DNA from 2 places in the Enterocloster sp. genome. Region 2 is predicted to be linked to the other one. Evidence: riboswitches for the same ligand, from Rfam matches in the RefSeq annotation. Region 2 holds a riboswitch; the other holds the start of a gene.
The links. Region 2 has a riboswitch for thiamine pyrophosphate ahead of ACZM6M_RS08050 (ABC transporter permease). Riboswitches for the same ligand answer to the same signal wherever they lie in the genome.
Positions count from the first base shown of each region.

Region 1 (10,589 bases), on a different contig from region 2:
CCCTCTTTGAACATATAAACGTGCTGGCCTCCCAGATCGACCTCAACATAGGTAGTTCCCCAATCCATTCCCTCTCTGGACGCAGCCTTCTGGCTGTAAACAGGCTCTCTGTCGGCCTGAGCCTGTCCTTCGCTCCAGCAGCTTCCCGAAGAAACCAGCTCCATAAGGGCTGCCGTCTCTGCTGCCTGATTGATCTTCCAGCCATAGGGGCCTGTGATCTCTGTCTGACCTCCTGCTGCCTTTGTTACGGTTCTGGCTGTTCCAGCTGTGTCATATCGGGAAGCCAGATCCTTTACGAAAGCTGCTACCTTTTCCTGATCAACCGTAATCTTTCCCTCTGATACCCCCGTGATCCAGCTGGCCATGGTTTCTCCTGTCAAAAACTCCTCTGCCTCTCCGAATACATAACGGAGCTTTTTTTCTCTCCGGCTGTTCATGGCATCACAGAGATTCTTCAAATGTTCATCACTTTCCCACAGGCTGACGGTTCGGTAGCAGCCTTCTGCCTCCAGATCCAATTCATTTCTTCCTGCCTTTACAGCCTCATTTACTGCCAAAATCGTTTTTTCCCGATCCACATCATTTCCCTGTACTGCGGGAACAATGGAAAATGGCTTTCCTTCCTCATAGGGTGAAATCGAAGCGTCCTTTGTAACTGTAACAGCGCTGCTGTTTAATACGGAAAGTGCTTCAATGGCCTGATCCAGCTTTTCCTGGCTGTAGGAGGGAGCAAGCGCTGCCTGATGTGAATTGTCTACCGAGGGGCCGGATTGCCTCCCCCCTTCGTTCTGAGCCTTCAGGATAGCATCCAGATCATCTGTCAACGCAACCTGATAATCAATTGCTTCTCCCCGGATCACCTCCCTGCTCCCGTCCTTTTTTATGACAGAAAGCTCGTATTCGCCGGCATAAAATCCCTGGATCCGTTCTCTGGCCTCCTCCGGTGTGAGTCCTCCCACACCTACGCTGTTGATCCTGGTACCGTCCACAAACCGCGAAGCGTCTTCCTGAGCTCCCGGGGAAGAAACGGCAAAAAAAGCAGACAAAGAAACGGCTGCCAGAAAAAGAGCAGTTTTATTTTTACGCATAAAAACATCCTTTCTGATATAAAATCTCATATTTTATTCTAGCATACTTTTCCTTCTGTGCATCTTACAATTGCCTACAATTTTTATTAAAAAATGTAAAAGAGACCCCCCTTCCCGAAAGATCTCCTTTGAAATTGATCAGTCAATGACCTTAATGCTGTCGATCACCGGCTGATTATCCTTTGCAACTGTACCATTATTATCCTCTACCTGAGTATCCTTACAGATTGCGTCCACAACCTCCATACCATCGGTTACATAGCCAAAGCAGGCGTATTCACCGTCCAGGAACGTACTGTCCTCATGTACAATAAAAAACTGGGAGCTTGCACTGTCCTTCATCTGGGAACGTGCCATGGAAATGGCGCCTCTTGTGTGAGATAAGTCATTCTCTACACCATTGGAGGAAAATTCTCCTTTGATTTCCCGTTCTGAGCCTCCCATACCATTTCCCATGGGATCTCCTCCCTGAATCATAAATCCGCTGATGATCCGATGGAAGGTAAGTCCGTCATAAAATCCCTGTTCTGCCAGATCCATGAAATTTGCCACTGTGATCGGGGCGCTATCTCCGTTCAGCTCTACGAAAATGGTGCCGTAATCCTTTACATTGATCTCTATATGGTGCTTTCCGGCTGCAGCCTGCAGATCCAGACTCTCCTTATGACCTGCTGTACTCTTTTCATCTGCCTGGGCTGTTCCGTCTTCCGCTGCTGTCTCTTTCTCAGACTCTGCTGCTGTTTCTGCCTTTGTGGTTTCTGCCTCTGAAGAAGCCGCTGCTGTCTCCTTTGCTGTTTCCTTTGCATCTGGTGTACTGCCGCATCCGGCCATAAATACTGCTGCTGTCACTGCGGCCAGGCAGACTGTCATCCATTTTTTCATCCTGTATTCCTTCCTTTCCCGTCCGTTCATCTGCCCCTTTTTTCTGATAAGAGGCAGCCAGATCATTGTACCATTCCGGATATCCACAAGTAAAGGACTTTATAAAAATATCACAGTTTAGTCACAATTTGCCTAAAGCACTGTGCTTAATATTCTCCCCTGACAGCAAAGCCGTGATCCATGGGGCCGCTTCCCCTTCCCAGATCAAGCTGTGCTTCCAGGGCAGCAGAAAGATACCGCTTCGCCTGAGCGACTGCAGCCTCCAGTTCCATTCCCTTTGCCAGGTTGGAAGCAATGGCGCTGGACAGGGTACAGCCGGTACCATGGGTATTGGGATTGTTGATCCTTTTTCCGTAAAGCCAGATTCCATGGCCCATTCTGTATAAATAATCATTAGCATCATTGATCCGGTGCCCTCCCTTTAAGAGCACACTGCAGCCATATGTCTGTGAAATGATCCTGGCCGCTGTTTCCATGTCCTCTTCAGACCGGATTTCACAGCCGGAAAGCACCTCTGCCTCCGGTATATTGGGCGTCGCCAAAGCTGCCAGAGGCAGCAGCCGCTCTTTCAGCATCTCCACCGCATCTTCTCCTATGAGTCTAGCTCCGCTGGTGGCTACCATCACCGGATCTGCTACAATATGTTCCGCCTGATAAAAGCTCAGGCGCTCTGCGATCACCTTGATCAGCTGTGCAGAAGATACCATGCCGATTTTTACCGCATCCGGCCGTATATCCGTAAATACTGCATCCAGCTGCTTCTCCAGAAATTCCGGCGCCACCTCCATGATAGCGCTTACACCGGTTGTATTCTGTGCTGTGAGAGCCGTGATGGCGCTCATTCCATATACTCCATTTGCCAGCATAGTCTTTAAATCCGCCTGGATTCCTGCTCCTCCGCTGCTGTCGCTGCCTGCTATCGTCAATACCGTTTTCATTTGAATCTCCTTTCTGTTTACAAAAAGGGAACGATCAAGACTCACAGCGATAAAACATACTTCGGCTGCCATAAAAACGAATCTCGCAAGCAGGATTCTCCGCCTGCGGCGGGTCGCATCAGCGACATAATCCCACCCCGGCAGGTGCACTCTCTCTTTAAAAGCTTCCCTACGTTGGCATTATCCAAATCAGGTTCACGGGTCTAAGCGCTGTCAGCTTACTCTCAGCCCGCTTGCGCGAGCTCCCCTTTTTATATTACTTTTTATTATAATCCTTCTGTCCTAAAAAGCAAGAGGGATAACCGGCCTTAAACCAGTTATCCCTCTCTCATATCACATCATTTCAGCAGTCAGCGGAGAGTTTTCCAAATCCTCCTAAACTATTTTATCCGCAACAGCTTCCCAGAATCTCTGTTAAACCATTTTTACTGCCGGTATGACAGCGGATCACATTTGTTTAAACTTCTTCTATTTCCGAAAGATTTTGCATACTTTGCAAACTGATTGCTATCGTAGACATATTATGGAACATTGCAGTAGTCGTAGGCTGTATCATTCCTCCCACTCCTAAAAGAATGAGTAATGTGTTAATACCCACTATTTCTTTATAGTTCCTGTTTATTCTTCTCATCAATGCCTGACTGAGATACTTCAATCGCACAATCTGATATAAATTATCAGCCGGAATCGTAATGTCTGCAATTTCTCTGGCAAGTTCTGACCCATCGCTGACTGCAATCCCTGCGTCCGCCGCTGAAAGTGCCGGAGAATCGTTGATCCCGTCGCCTACCATGAGTACCTTCTTTCCTTTGGCTTTTTCCTTCTCAATAAACATGGCTTTGTCTTCCGGCAATACCTCTGAGTAGTACTCATCAACACCTGCCTTTCGGGCAATGAACGCTGCTGTACGCTCATTGTCTCCCGTCATCATAACAACCTTCTGAAATCCTGCCCCTTTCAATGCTCTCACTACGCTCGCGCTTTCCTCCCGCAACGGATCTTCAATACAGATCACTGCTGCAAGAACTCCGTCTATCGCCAGATATAAATGAGAGTATTCTTCCGGGAGGCTTTCAAACTGTTTCTGATATTCCTTCGGAACAGTACATTTTTCATCATCGAAAATAAAATGTGCACTGCCTATAAAGACACGTTTTCCCTCTATACTGGAAGAAATACCATGAGCTACAATATACTCCACTTTCGAGTGCATTTCCTCATGTTCAAGTCCTGCTTTTTTTGCCGCAGATACTACTGCCTTCGCCATAGAGTGCGGAAAATGCTCTTCCAGACAGGCCGCTATACGAAGCAGTTCATTTTCACCTGCTTCACAAAATGGAACGATCATTTTCACGGTAGGCATAGCTTTTGTAAGCGTGCCTGTTTTGTCCAGTACGATCGTTTCCGCTTCTGCAACCGCTTCTAAAAATTTTCCGCCCTTTACCGTAATATCATAAGAGCCTGCCTGACGAATTGCAGACAATACCGCAATCGGCATTGTGAGTTTTAACGCACAGGAAAAATCTACCATAAGCACAGCTAAAGCCTTCGTGATATTTCGCGTAAAGAGCCATGTAAGAGCTGTTCCTGCGAAGGTCACCGGAACTAATCGATCTGCAAGTCGTTCTGCTTTTCCTTCCAACGAAGATTTCAGCTTTTCAGACTCCTCGATCATCTCAACAATCTTCTCATACCGAGAAGAACCCCCGGCTTTTTTTACAGTAAAAGTAAGTTCCCCTTCTTCCAGAACGCTTCCGGCATATACATATCCTCCTGCCTTTTTCAAAACCGGGAGCGGTTCACCGGTCAGAGAAGACTGATTTACCATTCCTTCGCCTTCGCATACCACCCCGTCAAAAGGAATAACATTCCCCATGTGAACTACGATATTATCCCCTTCTTTGATTTTTCTGGAATCAACAAGTACTTCCTGTTCTTCACTTTTCAGCCAAACCTTCGACACATTCAAAGACATACTGCGTGCCAGATCTCCTACCGATTTCTTATGTGTCCACTCCTCCAAGGTCTCTCCAACTCCCAACAGGAACATAACGGAAGCAGCCGTATTAAAATCACCTCGCAAAACAGAAATGCCAATAGCTGATGCATCCAACACTGCGACTTCCAGCTTCCGCCTTGCAAGACTCTTCCAGCCTTCTTTTAAATAATGTACAGCCTTCCATAAAACCACTGCTTTTCTGACCGGATATGGCAGAAAGATTTTACCGGCATAATGAAAAAGAACTTTACCAATCAGTTTCTCCTGATAAATATCATTCAACTGTCTTCCAGAATTTGTTAACACTTCATCCGGAACTTTTACAGACGTATATCGGAATTTTCTTAAAGCCTGAATCAACAGCTCTCGTTTTCCTGAAAAGCAAACGCAGGCATCGGCCGTCCTTCTATAAACCTTTGCCTGCGTGACATATTCCAGCGTATCCAAATAATACAGTAATGTATCGGCCTCTTTATAAGACATTTGTTTCTGTTCCATATGAATACGGATTCTTCCCGGAATCTCATGCTTTATAGTGAATTTCAATTACGCTTCCTCTATTTCAGGATCAGCATGATCCTCTACTGTATCTTCCTGTACAGAGGCAGCTTCTTCCGCGGCGCGCCTCTCATTGATCTGCTTTGCTTCTGCCAGGATATCTTCTGCATTTTCCTGAACGGTCTCAGCGGTCTTCATCACACAATCTCTTGCTCGAAGAACTGCTGCTGTTCCTTCCACATATACTTTTTTCACATCCTTACTGGAAAGGATTTTCACACCTGCCGTTCCAAATAATACTCCGCCTGCAAACAATGCAAGGTTCTTTAATTTTAAACTATCCATAAATATCCTCCATTTCTGTCTTGTGCGATTTTATTTGTGTTTTTTTCCGGTATAGAATAACATGACGAGACAAACAATCATTGCCCATGCCCATAACCTATGCTGTTTCATTCTGTCACCTCTTCTCTGGTTTGTTATTATATTCTCTCATATATATACAGTCAAAGTATTTTTCTTTTAATGAAATATTTTCTCAACAAATGGCGTGCCGCAATCATATCACCGTATTTGTATTACCTTATACCCCGCCTGCTCAACCGCTTTCTGGAGCTGCATATCTTCTACCTCTTTTTCCATAGATACAACTGCCGTTTTTTTCTTCAGATTCACTTTTGCAGATACCCCTTCCAAACGGTTCAATGCGTTTTCAACCCGATTTTTGCAATGTTCACAGGTCATGCCTTCGATCTGTACCCTCTTCTGACCTATGATATTTTTCAATTTTTTCTTTTTGTCCTGATTTGCGAAGAACCGCCACAGCATCCTCCCTGCCCCTTAAAGTGCTTTGTGCCGGAACGGATTCCTGTAAATACCAGAATCAAAAGTACAGCAATTATAATCTCATTTACCATTTTCCCACGTTCCTTTCTCCATATATACTTTCAGTTTATCAAAACTTTCATCCGACAAGATATATTCCAGCATACTGGCCTCTTTTTCTGCCTGCTGTTGATCAACTCCCGCCTCTACCAGGATTTTTAGAAAAAAAGAGTGTCTGGCAAGTATTTTGTCCGCCAATGCATTTTCTTCAATCCTCTCCTTTCCATACTGGATCTCATACATTTTGTTTCTTCGGATCGCTCCTATATCTTCCAGCGACCTGACCATTCTATAGACTGTCGCTATTCCGATCGCAGGGTCTTTTTTTATCGCTTTATAATAAATTTCTTTACAGCAGACACATTCTTCTTCCAAAATAATATCCAGAAGAATTTTCCTTTGTGCCGTAATACGGCCTCCACACGCTCTTAACTTACGGAAAATTGTTTCTTTTTCCATTTGTGTCCTGGAAAAATCCGGATTTTCATTTTTCTGGCAGCTTTTCACAGACCTCACTCCATTTCCTGTGTTTTATATAAAAGGCCCACACCTTTTCCAAAGTGCGGGCTTTCCCTGAAATTTCCTATTTTTCTGCACTATGGCATCCGCAGCTGCACACTGTATGTCCTTCTTTTCCCGAACATTTTCCTGCAGATGGGCAGCCTATACATTTAACGCCTCTCTTCTTTGCTTTCCATATATAAACAGCCGCAGCGCCTATAATCAACAGCAGGATACCTGTTACCAACAAATCTGCCATACGTCGCTATCCTTTCTTTTTTATGCGTGGAGACGATACTCGGCGCTGAAAGCTTTCTCATTTCTCTGGATCAGCACAAGCAATGCCCCGGCAAATGCAGCCACTGCGATCAGTCCCGGAACAAAACCGTTTCCAAGGGTTCCTGTTGTTATCAGCGTACCTACCTGATATACGAAAAATGCAACTGTATAACCGGTAGCTAACTGCAATGCAATTCCTCCCCACAGCCATCTTTTATCCTGCATTTCAGAATTCATCGCACCAAGGGCTGCAAAACAAGGCGGCGTGAAAAGATTAAACATCAGATAAGCAAGTGCCGCGACTTTCGTAAGTCCCATAACCATTGCCACTTCATTTGCTCCGCCAACTAACGCCAGCTCATCCGTATCAATAAAATTCGTAAGTCCATAAACAACTGCCAGGGTGCCGACCACGTTCTCTTTTGCAATAAAACCTGTGATTGCTGCCGCTGCAAGCTGCCATACGCCAAATCCAAGCGGGATCAGAAGTACTGCAAAAGGAGAAGCAATCGAGGCAAGGATAGACGTATGTTCCATTCCCTCTTCCACTACCTGGAACTGCCAGTTAAAACTCTGCATAATCTGCACTGCAGTATTACATACCAAAATGATCGTTCCTGCTTTCACAATGTATGCCTTACCGCGGGAAAGCATAGAAAGGGTTGCCCGTTTTAAACTCGGAATTTTGTATTCCGGAAGTTCAATGATAAAGAACGATTTACGGAATTTATATCCGGTAATCTTTTTTACCAATAATGCGCCCAGGAAAATCAACACAGCTCCAGCCAGATACATGGTCGGCCCTACCCATGAAGCGTCTGCGAAGAACGCCCCTGCAAATAACGCGATCACCGGGAGCTTTGCTCCGCACGGCATAAACGGCGTCAGCATGGCGGTTGCTCTTCTTTCTCTTTCGTTCCGGATGGTACGGCATGCCATGATACCCGGAATAGCGCATCCTGTTCCGATCACCATAGGGATTACAGACTTTCCTGATAAACCAACTCTCTTAAAAATCGGATCTAAAACCACAGTAGCGCGAGCCATATATCCGCAGTCTTCCAAAAGAGCAATCAGGAAATACATAACCATTACCAGAGGCAGGAAACCGACTACTGCGCCTACGCCTCCAATGATGCCATCCACCAAAAGCGCCTGAAGGAATGGATTTGCTCCTTCCACCAAACCTGCAACCCAGCCCTGAAAAGCTTCAATACAGCCAACTAACCAGTCCGCAATCCATGTTCCAACCGTAGACTGGGATATGTAAAACACGCCAAACATAACCACTGCAAAGATTGGGATTCCAACAAATTTATTGGTAAGCACCGCATCGATGCTGTCCTGCTTATTTTTATCCTTTGTTAAAACTTTTCTTTTTTCTACTGCTTTTACAATCCCATTTACAAATTCAAAGCGCTTCCTGTCGGCTGCCTCAACCTGCGCTTTGTCTTGCAGATCAATATCCGCCTGCACATATGGCGCTTTCTGCACACGTCCTTTTAATGCTGCTGCATGATTTACAACCTCTTTTAATCCTTCATGTCCTGAGGTTATAGATACAGTCTGAATAACTGGACAGCCTAATTTATCCGCTAATTTCTTTACATCAATTTCTGTTTTTTTCTTCTCCGTAATATCGCTTTTATTAAGAGCAACTACCACCGGGATTCCCAGTTCCAGAAGCTGCGTTGTAAAAAACAAACTTCTGCTCAAATTAGTTGCATCCACAATATTAATAATCGCATCCGGATTTTCGTTTTTTACATAACTGCTGGTAATACTCTCCTCCGATGTAAACGGAGACATAGAATAGGCTCCCGGTAAATCTACCGCGATCAGTTCCTCCGAACCGCCGTAATATCCTTTCTTGATCGGACTCTCTTTTTTCTCTACTGTAACTCCAGCCCAGTTTCCCACACGTTCATTTCTTCCTGTGAGCGCATTGTACATGGTTGTTTTTCCGCTATTGGGATTTCCTGTCAACGCAATTCTCATTGATGTTTCCTCCTTCATACTCAGATTAGCATAAGCTAACCCATCGTTTTAAAAAAACAGTGATCAAAATCACCATTTTTATATTGAAATAGCCTGCGCTAAATCAGTATCAATATTATATCTGCCATCTTTGATAGATACCACGCAGCCGCCTTTTCGATGCGTGATCACAGTAATCGGCTCTCCGCTGTAACATCCCAGAGAAAACAAAAATTCATTTAATTCTTCATCATCTGTCAATATATCTTTGACAATATATTCTTTTCCTTCTTTAGCCTCTGATAAATTCATAAACCTTTGGCACACTCCATTCCTTTTATATCTATATATTTATTTTATGTATCAGATAAGTTATTCTTCATTCACGCAAGTTAGCTTATCCTAATTTTTATATTTTGTCAAGTCCATTATTGAGTTTTTTTATCGTCAAACATTTAATTTGTTACTTTTCACACCCACTCCAATAACTAAAAAGAGCCAGTGTCCTGATAAATCATGTCAGGGCACCGGCTTCAACTTCTTTCTTTGGTTTTTGTGGGCTTTTACGTTCAAAAATGGCTGCGATTTCCTGATATACATTTCTGGCATCTGTGCGCAGCAAATGAACTGTGCTCAGGCCGTCACAGATATATCCTAAATTTTTTTGGCTCCGCAGAACCATTGCCTGTTTCTGTTTCCTTTTATAAACCCGGGCAAGCCTTTCACAAAGGGAGTTATTGGCAGGTACCCGTTTATCATGCAGAAAGAGAAGTTCGCTTTCTTTATACTCCCGCAGTCTGACAGACAGATTATATCCTTCCCGGTAATAATTACTTGGCGGACTGGCTTCGTATTCCTCCTTCGCCTTATCAAGGATCTCATCGTATCTCGTTTCAAAATCTGCCACGATAACCGGATCAGGCCCCTCCTCTTCGCACAGCCCGTTACGGTAATGGAGCATTTCCTGAAATAATGCATGCATCTTGTGGTTCCATTCAAGATCAGGCTCATTTTCCTTACTCCCGATCAGATATCTGCAGTCGTGCTGTGTGCATTCCTGATGCCTGGTCCCGTAACTGTAAAAAGTACGGTCATGGTCATGCACCACAGTCCCCGTATAGTCTTCCAGGGGCGTCCCTTTGACCCCTTCATGCCCTTTCTTCTCCCTGCCTATATACAATGCCGCTCCGTTAACAGGAGATGCAAGCACCAGTACCTGGGCACTCTGTCCATTTACATTTGCATTTGTAAAATCTGCATTCATGACCGGAGAAGACATGAGCCTGCTTATGATCTCCTTTTTCTCGGTTCCGGATTTTAATACGAATTCCTCACTCAGGTGGTTGAGCATTCCGTCAGATAGTTCCACTTTTCCGTCAGTCAGTTCTGAAAGCAGCGTCCTTATTCTTCCATGTGAGACATTGCATTCATTACTGAGAAGGAAAGCAAGGGCTTTTACCGTCCCGTCATAATTCACCTCATTGGTATAGCCTGGCGGGAATGGGGCATGTACACGGGCACCGGTAATACGGCTGCGGTATT
Region 1 is NZ_DBMACH010000001.1:260,488-271,076, reverse strand. Features, by position in the region: gene ACZM6M_RS01385 (L,D-transpeptidase family protein) at 1-1,088, opposite strand, end outside; gene ACZM6M_RS01380 (peptidylprolyl isomerase) at 1,227-1,970, opposite strand; gene thiD (bifunctional hydroxymethylpyrimidine kinase/phosphomethylpyrimidine kinase) at 2,117-2,908, opposite strand; TPP riboswitch at 3,057-3,167, opposite strand; gene ACZM6M_RS01370 (heavy metal translocating P-type ATPase) at 3,366-5,453, opposite strand; gene ACZM6M_RS01365 (DUF6110 family protein) at 5,454-5,750, opposite strand; gene ACZM6M_RS01360 (heavy-metal-associated domain-containing protein) at 5,970-6,191, opposite strand; gene ACZM6M_RS01355 (transcriptional repressor) at 6,312-6,749, opposite strand; gene feoB (ferrous iron transport protein B) at 7,071-9,068, opposite strand; gene ACZM6M_RS01345 (FeoA family protein) at 9,147-9,359, opposite strand; gene ACZM6M_RS01340 (IS66 family transposase) at 9,562-10,589, opposite strand, start outside.
Region 1: another riboswitch for thiamine pyrophosphate. It lies ahead of thiD (bifunctional hydroxymethylpyrimidine kinase/phosphomethylpyrimidine kinase); the one in region 2 lies ahead of ACZM6M_RS08050 (ABC transporter permease).

Region 2 (10,589 bases):
GGACGGCTCCTCCATTATAATATGACTTGTATAGGCGGTTTTATGGGAACCTTTGCAGTCTGCGGGTTTGGAGGGAATTTTGCCTCGGCCCATACGGGAAACATCATGAGTCTTACAAAGGATCTGGTGGGGTGCGATCTCATACAGGCAGGAATCCGGCTGGGGGCTCTGGTCTTATTCAGTCTTTCCATTGCGGCAGCCTATCTGATAAACCGTATGGTAAAGCCTGACATGGAACGGCTCTGTCTGATCGTGGATGTGGGAGGGTTCCTTTTGTGCCTGCTTCTTCCAAAGGGACTTCCCGATCTGGTCCGGCTTTACCCTATTTTTATTGCGTCAAGCTTTCAGTGGGGAACATTTTCCGGAACAGACGGCTATAACAGCTCCACTATCTTTACAACCAATAATTTAAAGCAGTGTGTTTTGAGCTGGACTCAGTATCTCTTAGACCATGAGGAAACCATGCGCCGCCGTGCCTGGTTTTATACCATAACCGTAGGGGCCTTCACCGTGGGGGCGCTCATTGGCTGCATGGCTGTGCTGAGGATGGGTGGTCGCGGCGTTGTGTGGGGACTGGGGCTTATTTTGGCGGCAGGAGTTTTGAGCTTCCTGAAAAAGCGGCAGATTGAAAAAGGCGAGAGTTCCAAAGACAGGACTGCTTCTCCGGCAAAAGATAAAAAGGTTCATGCTCCAGCGGTATAAAAACTGTGGGTTCTCAAAAACAAGAAAACAGGCATATCAGCCCTGACAAGGTGCATTTACACCAGGTTGGGGCTTATATGCCTGTTTTTTAACGTGATGTTATGCCGGACGATGTCCCGCCGGCTTTATAATTATGACAGCCGAAGCGCCCAGTCTCTGCAGTCCCAGATATCCGTAGCCAGTCCCTCATAGAACTCCGGTTCATGGCAGATTAAAAGGATGCTTCCTTTGTATTCCTTTAATGCACGTTTCAGCTCCGCCTTTGCATCCACATCCAGATGGTTGGTAGGCTCGTCTAAAAGCAGCACATTGGATTCACGGTTGATCAGTTTGCACAGACGCACCTTGGCCTGCTCGCCTCCGCTTAAAACACGCACCTGGCTTTCGATATGCTTGGTTGTGAGGCCGCATTTTGCCAGGGCAGACCGAACCTGATACTGGGTATAGGAAGGAAATTCCTTCCAGATCTCATCCAGACAGGTGTTGGTATTGCCGGGAGCCATTTCCTGTTCAAAATATCCGATGGACAGGTAATCTCCCAGCTCTACGGAACCGGACAAGGCAGGAGTCAGTCCCAGGATGCTCTTTAAAAGGGTTGTCTTTCCGATGCCGTTGGCACCTACCAGCACAGCCTTCTGTCCCCGCTCCATCACCAGGTTTAAAGGCCGGGAAAGAGGCTCATCATAGCCGATCACAAGATCCTTTGTTTCAAAAATGTATTTTCCTGCGGTACGGGCTTCCAGGAAATGGAATTCAGGCTTTGGCTTCTCCTTTGCCAGCTCAATGACTTCCATTTTATCCAGCTTCTTCTGCCGGGACATGGCCATATTCCGGGTTGCCACACGGGCCTTGTTGCGGGCCACAAAGTCTTCCAGCTCTGCGATTTCCTGCTGCTGGCGCTTGTAGGCAGCCTCCAGCTGTGCCTTCTTTACCGCATAGACCTCCTGGAATTTGTCGTAATCGCCCACATAACGGTCCAGTCTCTGGTTTTCCATATGGTACACCAGATTGATAACGCTGTTTAAAAACGGGATATCATGGGAAATGAGGATAAATGCATTTTCATAATCCAGAAGATACCGCTTCAGCCATTCGATATGCTGTACATCCAGATAGTTGGTAGGTTCGTCCAAAAGCAGGATATCGGGCTTTTGCAGCAGCAGCTTTCCCAACAGCACCTTGGTTCTCTGGCCTCCGGAAAGCTCTGTTACATCCCGCTCCATGCCGATCTCATCTAAGCCCAGGGCGCGGCCTACCTCGTCTACCTTGGAATCAATAATATAGAAATCATGGGCCATCAGCAGATCCTGTATGGTTCCCAGTTCTTCCATCATCTCATTCATTTCCTCTTCACTTGCCTCGCCCATGCGGTCACAGATGGCATTCATGTTTGCTTCCATTTCAAAGAGGGGCCCAAAGGCGCTTTTTAAGACTTCCCGGATCGTCATTCCCTTTTCCAATACCGTGTGCTGGTCCAGATAGCCCACATTTACATTTTTCGCCCATTCTACCTTGCCTTCGTCAGGCATCAGCTTTCCGGTGATAATGTTCATAAAGGTGGACTTTCCCTCGCCGTTTGCTCCTACCAGGCCGATATGCTCGCCTTTTAAGAGACGGAAAGATACGTCCTGAAAAATAGCTCTGTCTCCAAAGCCATGGCTTAAATGCTCTACGTTTAAAATACTCATATTTCCTTTAAACTCCTTATATCTGCTTGCTGAGTGTCCTGTATATTCCAGTCGATTGTACATGAGAACCGGGGCTGTGGCAAGAGGTTTGAAGGCTTTCTGTCAAAAATCATCTTGAAAAAATTCTTCAAACTGATTAAACTGGTACTATGGACTTATTATATAGAAAAACACCGGAAGGAATCTGTTTGGAGCGCTGTTATACCCTGGACGGCGCTCCCGTTCTTCCGGAGCGTATGGATGGAATGCCGGTGACAGAACTGGATCGGTATTTTTTTTCGCAGACTGTAAGAGGACGGGAGGTTCCTCCGGAAGAGCTTAATGGAGAGCCTGAGCTTTGCGGATCAGGGCTTGATGAGCTGACTCTTCCGGAGTATCTTAGAAAAATAGGCCCTTATGCCTTTTACAACTGCTTTCATTTGAAAACCCTGTCCTTCTGGAGTACGGTGGAGGACTGGGGAGCCGGTGTATTTACCGGTTGCACAGGGATAAAGCATCTGAAGATCCGGGTGGTACCGGGCAGAAAGTCCTGTTTTAAGGAGGTTCTTTCCGAGCTGCGCCAGGAACTTATGGCTGATTATCTGAACCCGGAGGGAAGGCTTCTTGCCAGACTGGTATTTCCTGAGTTTTTTGAGGAATCGGTGGAAAATACCCCGGCTCGGATCATTATGAGAGAAATGCACGGCTGCGGCCATATGTACCGGTATTGCTTTGAGGATACGCAGTTTCAGTTCCGGGAGTATGACCATCTGTTTCCTAATACCGTGATCCAGGAACGGCCCGGTCTGGCAGCTCAGATGGCAGTGTACCGTCTGTACTGGCCCTGGGGTCTGACCGATGAATTTAAAGACCAGTACTGGGGATTTTTAAAGCAGCATCCAAGAGAAACGGCATCAGGGCTGACGGACAGGCGGGAAACAGCGATTTTGAAATGGCTGTCCTGGCAGACAGAGGCAGATCAGGCCTTTCTGGAGGGGCTGTTAAATGGGATTGAAGATCAGAGAGATCCCCAGGCTGCGTCTGTTTTGCTGGATGCGGTACACAGCCGGTTTGGCGGGCAGGTAAAAGAAAAAAAGACCACCCGCACCTTTAAATTGTAGATTAACTTACAGGAGGAATATATAAGATGTCAAAGAAAAATGAAGCACAGAAATTACAGGAGGAGCTGACCTGGTCCGCACCCCATATTGCCAAGGAAGCGCCGGAGCAGAAGGAAAAGGCATTTAAGTACTGCGAGGGCTATAAGGAATTTCTGAACAAAGGAAAGACCGAAAGAGAGTGCGTAAAGGAAGCGGTAAAGATGCTTAAAAAAGCAGGCTATAAGCCCTTTGACCGCAAGGCTTCCTATGTACCCGGCGATAAGGTATACGTTGTAAACCGGGAAAAGGCAGTGATCGCCACAACCTTTGGAAAGAAGTCTTTAAAGGATGGACTGCGCATCAACGGAGCCCATATCGACGCGCCCAGACTGGATTTAAAGCCGAATCCGCTCTATGAAAAGGAAGATATCGCTTATTTTAAGACCCATTACTACGGCGGCATCCGCAAATATCAGTGGGGAACCGTGCCTCTGGCGATCCACGGCGTTGTAGCAAAAAAGAACGGAGAGCTGATCGAGGTCTGCATCGGTGAAAAAGAGGATGAGCCTGCATTCTGCATTACAGATCTTCTGCCTCATCTGGCTGGAAAGCAGAATGAGCGTCCTTTAAGAGAAGGTCTTAAGGGAGAAGAACTGAATGTGATCATTGGATCCATCCCCTACGAGGGCGAGGAGATTAAGGAAGCCGTAAAGCTGATGGTTTTATCTCTTCTTCATGAGAAATACGGCATTAAGGAAAAAGACTTCTTCCGCGCAGAGTTTGAATTGGTTCCTGCCGCAAAGGCAAGAGATATCGGACTGGACAGAAGCCTTGTGGGCGCTTATGGACAGGATGACCGGGTATGCGCTTATACAGCCCTTACCGCAGAGATTGAGACAAAGAAACCGGCCCATACCACAGTAACCATTCTTACAGATAAGGAAGAAATCGGCTCTGAGGGAAATACGGGTCTTAATTCCGACTATGTGCTTCACTATATCGAAGATCTGGCAGAGCTGGAGCATACGCCGGTACGGGATATTTTAAGAGCCTCCCTGTGCCTTTCTTCTGATGTAAATGCCGCTTATGACCCAACCTTTGCAGATGTATTTGAAAGCCGCAATGCAAGCTACATCAACAAAGGCTGTGTTTTGACAAAATATACAGGTGCAAGAGGCAAATCCGCTTCCAATGACGCAAGTGCAGAGACAATGGCAAAAGTGATCGCTATTATGGAGGAGGCAGGCGTATTCTGGCAGGCAGGAGAGTTAGGAGCCGTTGATGTGGGAGGCGGCGGCACCATTGCAAAGTATGTAGCCCATATGGATGTGGATACCGTAGACTTGGGTGTGCCGATCCTTTCCATGCATTCACCCTTTGAGCTGGCTTCCAAGCTGGATGTGTACAATACCTACAAGGCATTTAAGGCATTTTATGCATAAAAGGCTTTTTTTTCAACGTCTTGTATGGTATAACTATGTACAGCGCCTGCCTGAGAGCAGGCGAAAATAGTATGATAGAAAAGGGAAACCATTATGAGGAAAATCGCATTATTTTGTCTGTGCGGCCTTACGGCAGCTTCTATTCTGACTGGCTGCTCCGGCAGTGCAGACGGCAACGTAAATTTGGGAACCGTTACACTTTCCGAGTACAAGGGAGTTACTGTTAATATTGAGGCTCCTGAGGTTACGGATGAGGAAGTGGATACAAAGGTAGAGACTATCCTGGCACAGAACCCCAACGAGGTAGAGGTAGACCGGGCCGCCAAGGAGGGCGATATTGTAAATATCGACTTCAAGGGAACAAAGGACGGAGAAGCCTTTGAAGGCGGTTCTGCAGAGGATCAGGATCTGGAGCTGGGTTCCGGTAAGATGATCGAGGGCTTTGAAAGCGGCCTGATCGGTGCAAAGAAGGGTGAGACAAAGACATTAAATCTTACCTTCCCGGAGGACTACAGAGAGGAATCTCTGGCAGGACAGCCGGTTGTATTTGAGGTAACTGTAAACTCCGTAAAGGAGGAGCAGGAGGCAGAGCTGAACGATGATTTCGTAAAGAGGGTGTCAAAGGAAGAGTATCAGACCGTAGACGCTTATAAGGAAAGCATCCGTGAGGATCTGCTGGATCAGAAGCAGTCCGCAGCAGAACAGGATATGGAAGAGGGAGCCCTTCAGAGCGTGATCAGCAGTTCAGAATTTAAGCTTTCCAGAAACGGCCTTTCTGTCCGCTACAATCAGATGGTAAAAGAATACACCAACCAGGCTAAGATGTACGGCATGAGCTTTTCACAGATGGCTCAGGCCAACGGCATGAACGAGCCGGCCATGAAGGAGTATATCTACGATTCCGTAGAGGAAGCTGCCAAGAGAGAACTGACTGTAGAAGCCATCGCAGCAAATGAGGGACTGGATCAGATCACAGATGAGGACAGAGAACTCTTTGCTCAGGAAAACGGTATGTCAAAGGATACCCTGATCAATATGTACGGACAGGAGCAGGCAGACGAGTATGTGCTTCAGGATAAGGTACTCTACTATCTGGCTTCCAATGCTGTCAATGAAGCAGAAAATCCGGCAAAGGTTTCTGAGCGGGTTCTGGAGAAGACTGAGGCTTCCCCAGAGGCAGAATAAAAAGGAATAAGAGAAGCGTCGGGAGCGTTTCATAGGTTATACCACAGAAAAAGGAGGACTATGCATGCAGATCTTAAAAGACAGGATCCGTAAAGACGGAAAAATCAAGGGCGGTAATGTTCTGAAGGTAGACAGTTTTTTAAATCATCAGATGGATATCAAGCTTTTTGGCGAAATTGGAAAGGAATTTAAGCGCAGATTTGCGGATGCTGAGGTAAATAAGATCCTCACCATCGAGGCATCCGGTATTGGAATTGCATGTATCGTAGCCCAGTATTTTGATGTGCCGGTGGTATTTGCAAAGAAAAACCAGACCAAAAATATCGCAGGAGAGGTTCACACCACCAAGGTAGAATCTTTTACCCATGGCAGGGTGTACGATATCATTGTGGCAAAGGAATTTTTAGGAAAAGGCGATAAGGTTCTTATTATCGATGATTTCCTGGCAAATGGCAAGGCGCTGGAGGGACTGATCGCACTGGTAAGAGATTCCGGAGCCGAGTTGGTAGGAGCTGGTATTGTAATCGAAAAGGGCTTCCAGGTAGGCGGAGATCTGATCCGTTCCGAGGGGATCCGTCTGGAGTCCCTTGCGATCGTAGACAGCATGGACGAGGAAACAAATACCATTGTATTCAGGGATGATGAATAAAATGAAGGCATTATTTTTTGACATAGACGGAACCCTTCTTTCTGAAAAGACGCGGCAGATTCCTGAGAGCGCAAAGGAAGCCCTTAAGGAAGCCAGACGCAGAGGCCATCTTGTATTTATCAATACGGGCCGCGTGTACTGCCACCTGTCTCAGATCCGCTCTGAGGTAGAGGCAGACGGCTTTCTCTGCGGCTGCGGCACCTGTGTGGTAGTTCAGGATCAGATTCTCTACCGCCACGCGATTCCCTATGAACGGGGGCTTCAGATGAAGCGCGATATTGATGCGTGCGGCCTGGACGGCATCCTGGAGGGAACAGAAGGGTGCTATATGCATAAAACGCCTTCCCGCATCCCAAGAGTTGAGGAGCTTAAGAATGCGATCCGGGCAGGCGGCTGTGTCATTCCCCATGACTGGGAGGATGAAGGCTATGTGTTTGACAAGATTTATCTTGGATCCGATGAAAACAGCCGTCCCAAAGAACTTTTTGGACGAATGAAGGACATGGAGATCATTGACCGGGGAAATGGCTTTTATGAATGTGTGCCAAGAGGTCATTCAAAGGCAACCGCTATTGACCAGGTGTTAAAGCACTGCGGCATTTCCCTGGAAGACGCCTATGTGTTCGGAGACAGCAGCAATGACCTGTCCATGTTCCGATATGCTTCCAACTGTGTCCTTATGGGCCATCACAGCCCGGTGCTGGAGCCCTATGCTTCCTTTGTTACAAAGACAGTAGAGGAGGACGGGATTGCGTATGCCATGAAGGAGCTGGGGATTATTTAGCCCCGGTTCGGAAATGGAAAGCAGGATATAACGGATGAAACAGAAAACCTGGATCATAAGTGCCCTGATGTGTGCCATGGTTATCATGGTATGCCTCGGGGTACTGCACCTTTTAAAGGAAATGACAGAAAACAATGCACCCTCAGGGACTGTGGCTGAGGAAAGCACAGACCATACAGAACCGGAAATCGATTTTGCAGAGGAAGAGGAAACGAAAGAGGACATAGCAGAGACGGGTCCGGAGGAAGAGGAAAGCGATGTTCCCGTAGAGAGGGAAGAAGGATACTATGGATGGAAGCAGGAGCTTCCCCAGATTTTTCCTTCTGTTCCGGAGGAGGTTCCCTATGAGCCGCCCAGGCTGATCCTTGCGACCGATCTTCACTATCAGAGCGCCCAGGCAGATGACGGCGGAGCCGCCTTTCAGCTTTTTGTGGAGCGGGGAGACGGCAAGGTGGTGGAATATCTGCCGGAGCTTTTAGAAGCATTTATGGATCAGGTCATAGAGGAACATCCCTCGGCTCTGGTTTTAAGCGGCGATATCACCATGAATGGGGAAAAGATAAACCATGAGGAGCTGGCCAGAGGGCTTATGCGGGTACAGGACGCCGGGATTCCGGTACTTATTGTTCCCGGAAACCATGATATCAACAATCCCCATGCAGCCGTGTATTTTGGTGAGGAAAAGGCAGAGGCAGATCCGGTGACGCCGGAAGAATTTTACAATATTTACCATATGTACGGCTACGACCAGGCTATCAGCCGGGATGATGCTTCTTTGAGCTATGTCTATCAGCTGGATGAGAGAAATCGTCTCCTGATGCTGGATACCTGCCAGTATGAGCCTAAGAATATGGTAGAAGGGCAGCTTAAGGTGGAAACCTTCCAGTGGGCAGATGAACAGCTTAAAAAGGCAAAGAAAGATGGGATAAACGTTCTTCCCATCGGCCACCACAATCTTCTGGCTCAGAGCCGGATGTACACGACCCAGTGTGCCATGAACAACAATGGCGATGTGATCGAGCTGTTCCAGAAGTATGAACTGCCGCTGTACTTAAGCGGCCACCTTCATGTTCAGCGGATCCGCAAGCATAAGGCAGAACCGGGAGCGGCAGATGATTCATACGGAATCATGGAGATTGTCACGGACGCACTCAGCATACCGCCCTGTCAGTATGCGCTTCTGGAATGGAAGCGGGACGGCAGTATGGAATACAGCACAAAGGCAGTGGATGTATCGGCCTGGGCGGCGCGTACCGGAAGCCAGAATCCGGATCTTCTGGATTTTGAGGGTTGGTCGGAGCTCTATATCCAGAAGCTGATCATTGACCAGATCCGGGGTATTGTAAAGAATCTGGGAAATGACGTGGAGCACTCCATGGCAGAGGTGTATGCTTCCGTTTATATTGATTATTATGCCGGACGCCGCATCGATGCAAAGGGTATAAGAAGTTCCAAGGGCTACCGCTGGTGGGAGAGAAATATGCCGGACAGTTATCTGTTAAAGGAGCTGGACGCCATGATCGACGACTCGGACCGCGACAACAATTACATGCTGCTGCCGGAGGTAAATGCCGCGGCAGAGGAATAAGACAACAGGGGAGCCTGTATACAGGCTGAGAGGAAATTGTAATTTCGACCCATAACCTGATTTGGATAATGCCAACGTAGGGAAATACAGAGTATATGAATGCTTTTGGCCTCTGTCCTGCGGGATGGAGGCCTTTTAACATATAAGGAGGATAAGATTGAACATGAAGCAGGTAAGCAGCCGGATGGCTCCGGCAGGTTATATTCTGGTGATTTTACTCCTGTGGGAGCTGGCGGTAAGGCTGTTTCATATCCCTCTCTATATTCTTCCCGCACCTACAGCCATAGCTGCTGCTTTGGGAGAAGAATGGCCGGTTCTGGCTTCCCATGGGGCCGTGACGGTATTGGAGGCACTGGCTGGTATTCTGATCTCTCTGATTTTGGCACTGGCCCTGGGAATCCTTATGGACCGGTTTCCGGCAGTGCAAAGAGGCATATACCCTCTTTTGGTCGTTACTCAGACCGTACCCATGATCGTACTTGCCCCGATTTTGATCATCTACATGGGCTTTGGTCCCGGCCCGAAGATTCTTACCGTGGTTTTGATGTGCTTTTTTCCTGTGGCGGTGAGCTTTTCAGACGGCCTGTCCCGTGTGGATGAGGAATACGTTCACCTGGTACGTTCCTATGGTGCGGGAAAATGGGGAGCGTACCGTCTGGTAAAAATTCCTGCTGCCCTTCCTGCGCTGTTGTCCGGTCTTAAGGTGGCTGCAACTTACAGTATCAGCGGGGCTGTGGTAGGAGAGTGGATTGGTTCCCAGCAGGGACTTGGATATTATCTGCTGCGGGTAAAAAACGGATATATGCTGGACAAGGTTTTTGCCTGTGTGGCTGTGATCATTGGTCTCAGCCTGTGCATGAATGGGGCTGTGCGCCTGCTTGGGCGGATCTGCCTTCCCTATGAAAGAAAGAGGAGGAAATAAGAGATGGGAAACTATGGAATATTTGTGAGAAAGATAGCGGCAGGGATTTTGGCTGCAGCAGTTGCAGCAGGATTGTCCGGCTGTGCAGACACTGCTTCTGAGAAGTCGGCAGAAGGAGAGAACCCCGAGAATGTTACGGTAATTCTGGATTATGTTGCCAATACCAACCACACAGGAATGTATGTGGCTCTGGATCAGGGGTATTACAAAGAGGCCGGAATGGATGTGAGTATCGTGGAGCCTACAGAGGGAGCCACAGCTACGCTGATTGCTGTGGGAAAGGGAGATTTCGGCATCAGCTATCAGGAGGATGTGACCATAGCCCGAACCTCGGCCGATCCTCTTCCGGTTAAAGCGGTTGCAGCTTTGATCCAGCACAATACCTCAGGCTTTGTGACCTATGGGGATAAGGATATCCATTCTCCGAAGGATTTTGAGGGAAAAACCTATGCAGGCTGGGGCGGTCCGGGAGAGGAGGCCGTGTTAAAGGCAGTGATGGCAAAGGACGGAGGGGATTTTTCAAAGCTGGATATGGTGATTTCAGACGGCT
Region 2 is NZ_DBMACH010000006.1:53,399-63,987, reverse strand. Features, by position in the region: gene ACZM6M_RS08090 (YoaK family protein) at 1-702, shown strand, start outside; gene ACZM6M_RS08085 (ABC-F family ATP-binding cassette domain-containing protein) at 834-2,390, opposite strand; gene ACZM6M_RS08080 (leucine-rich repeat protein) at 2,579-3,490, shown strand; gene ACZM6M_RS08075 (aminopeptidase) at 3,517-4,911, shown strand; gene tig (trigger factor) at 5,005-6,096, shown strand; gene ACZM6M_RS08065 (xanthine phosphoribosyltransferase) at 6,161-6,745, shown strand; gene ACZM6M_RS08060 (HAD family hydrolase) at 6,723-7,529, shown strand; gene ACZM6M_RS08055 (metallophosphoesterase) at 7,564-9,117, shown strand; TPP riboswitch at 9,114-9,217, shown strand; gene ACZM6M_RS08050 (ABC transporter permease) at 9,281-10,039, shown strand; gene ACZM6M_RS08045 (ABC transporter substrate-binding protein) at 10,043-10,589, shown strand, end outside.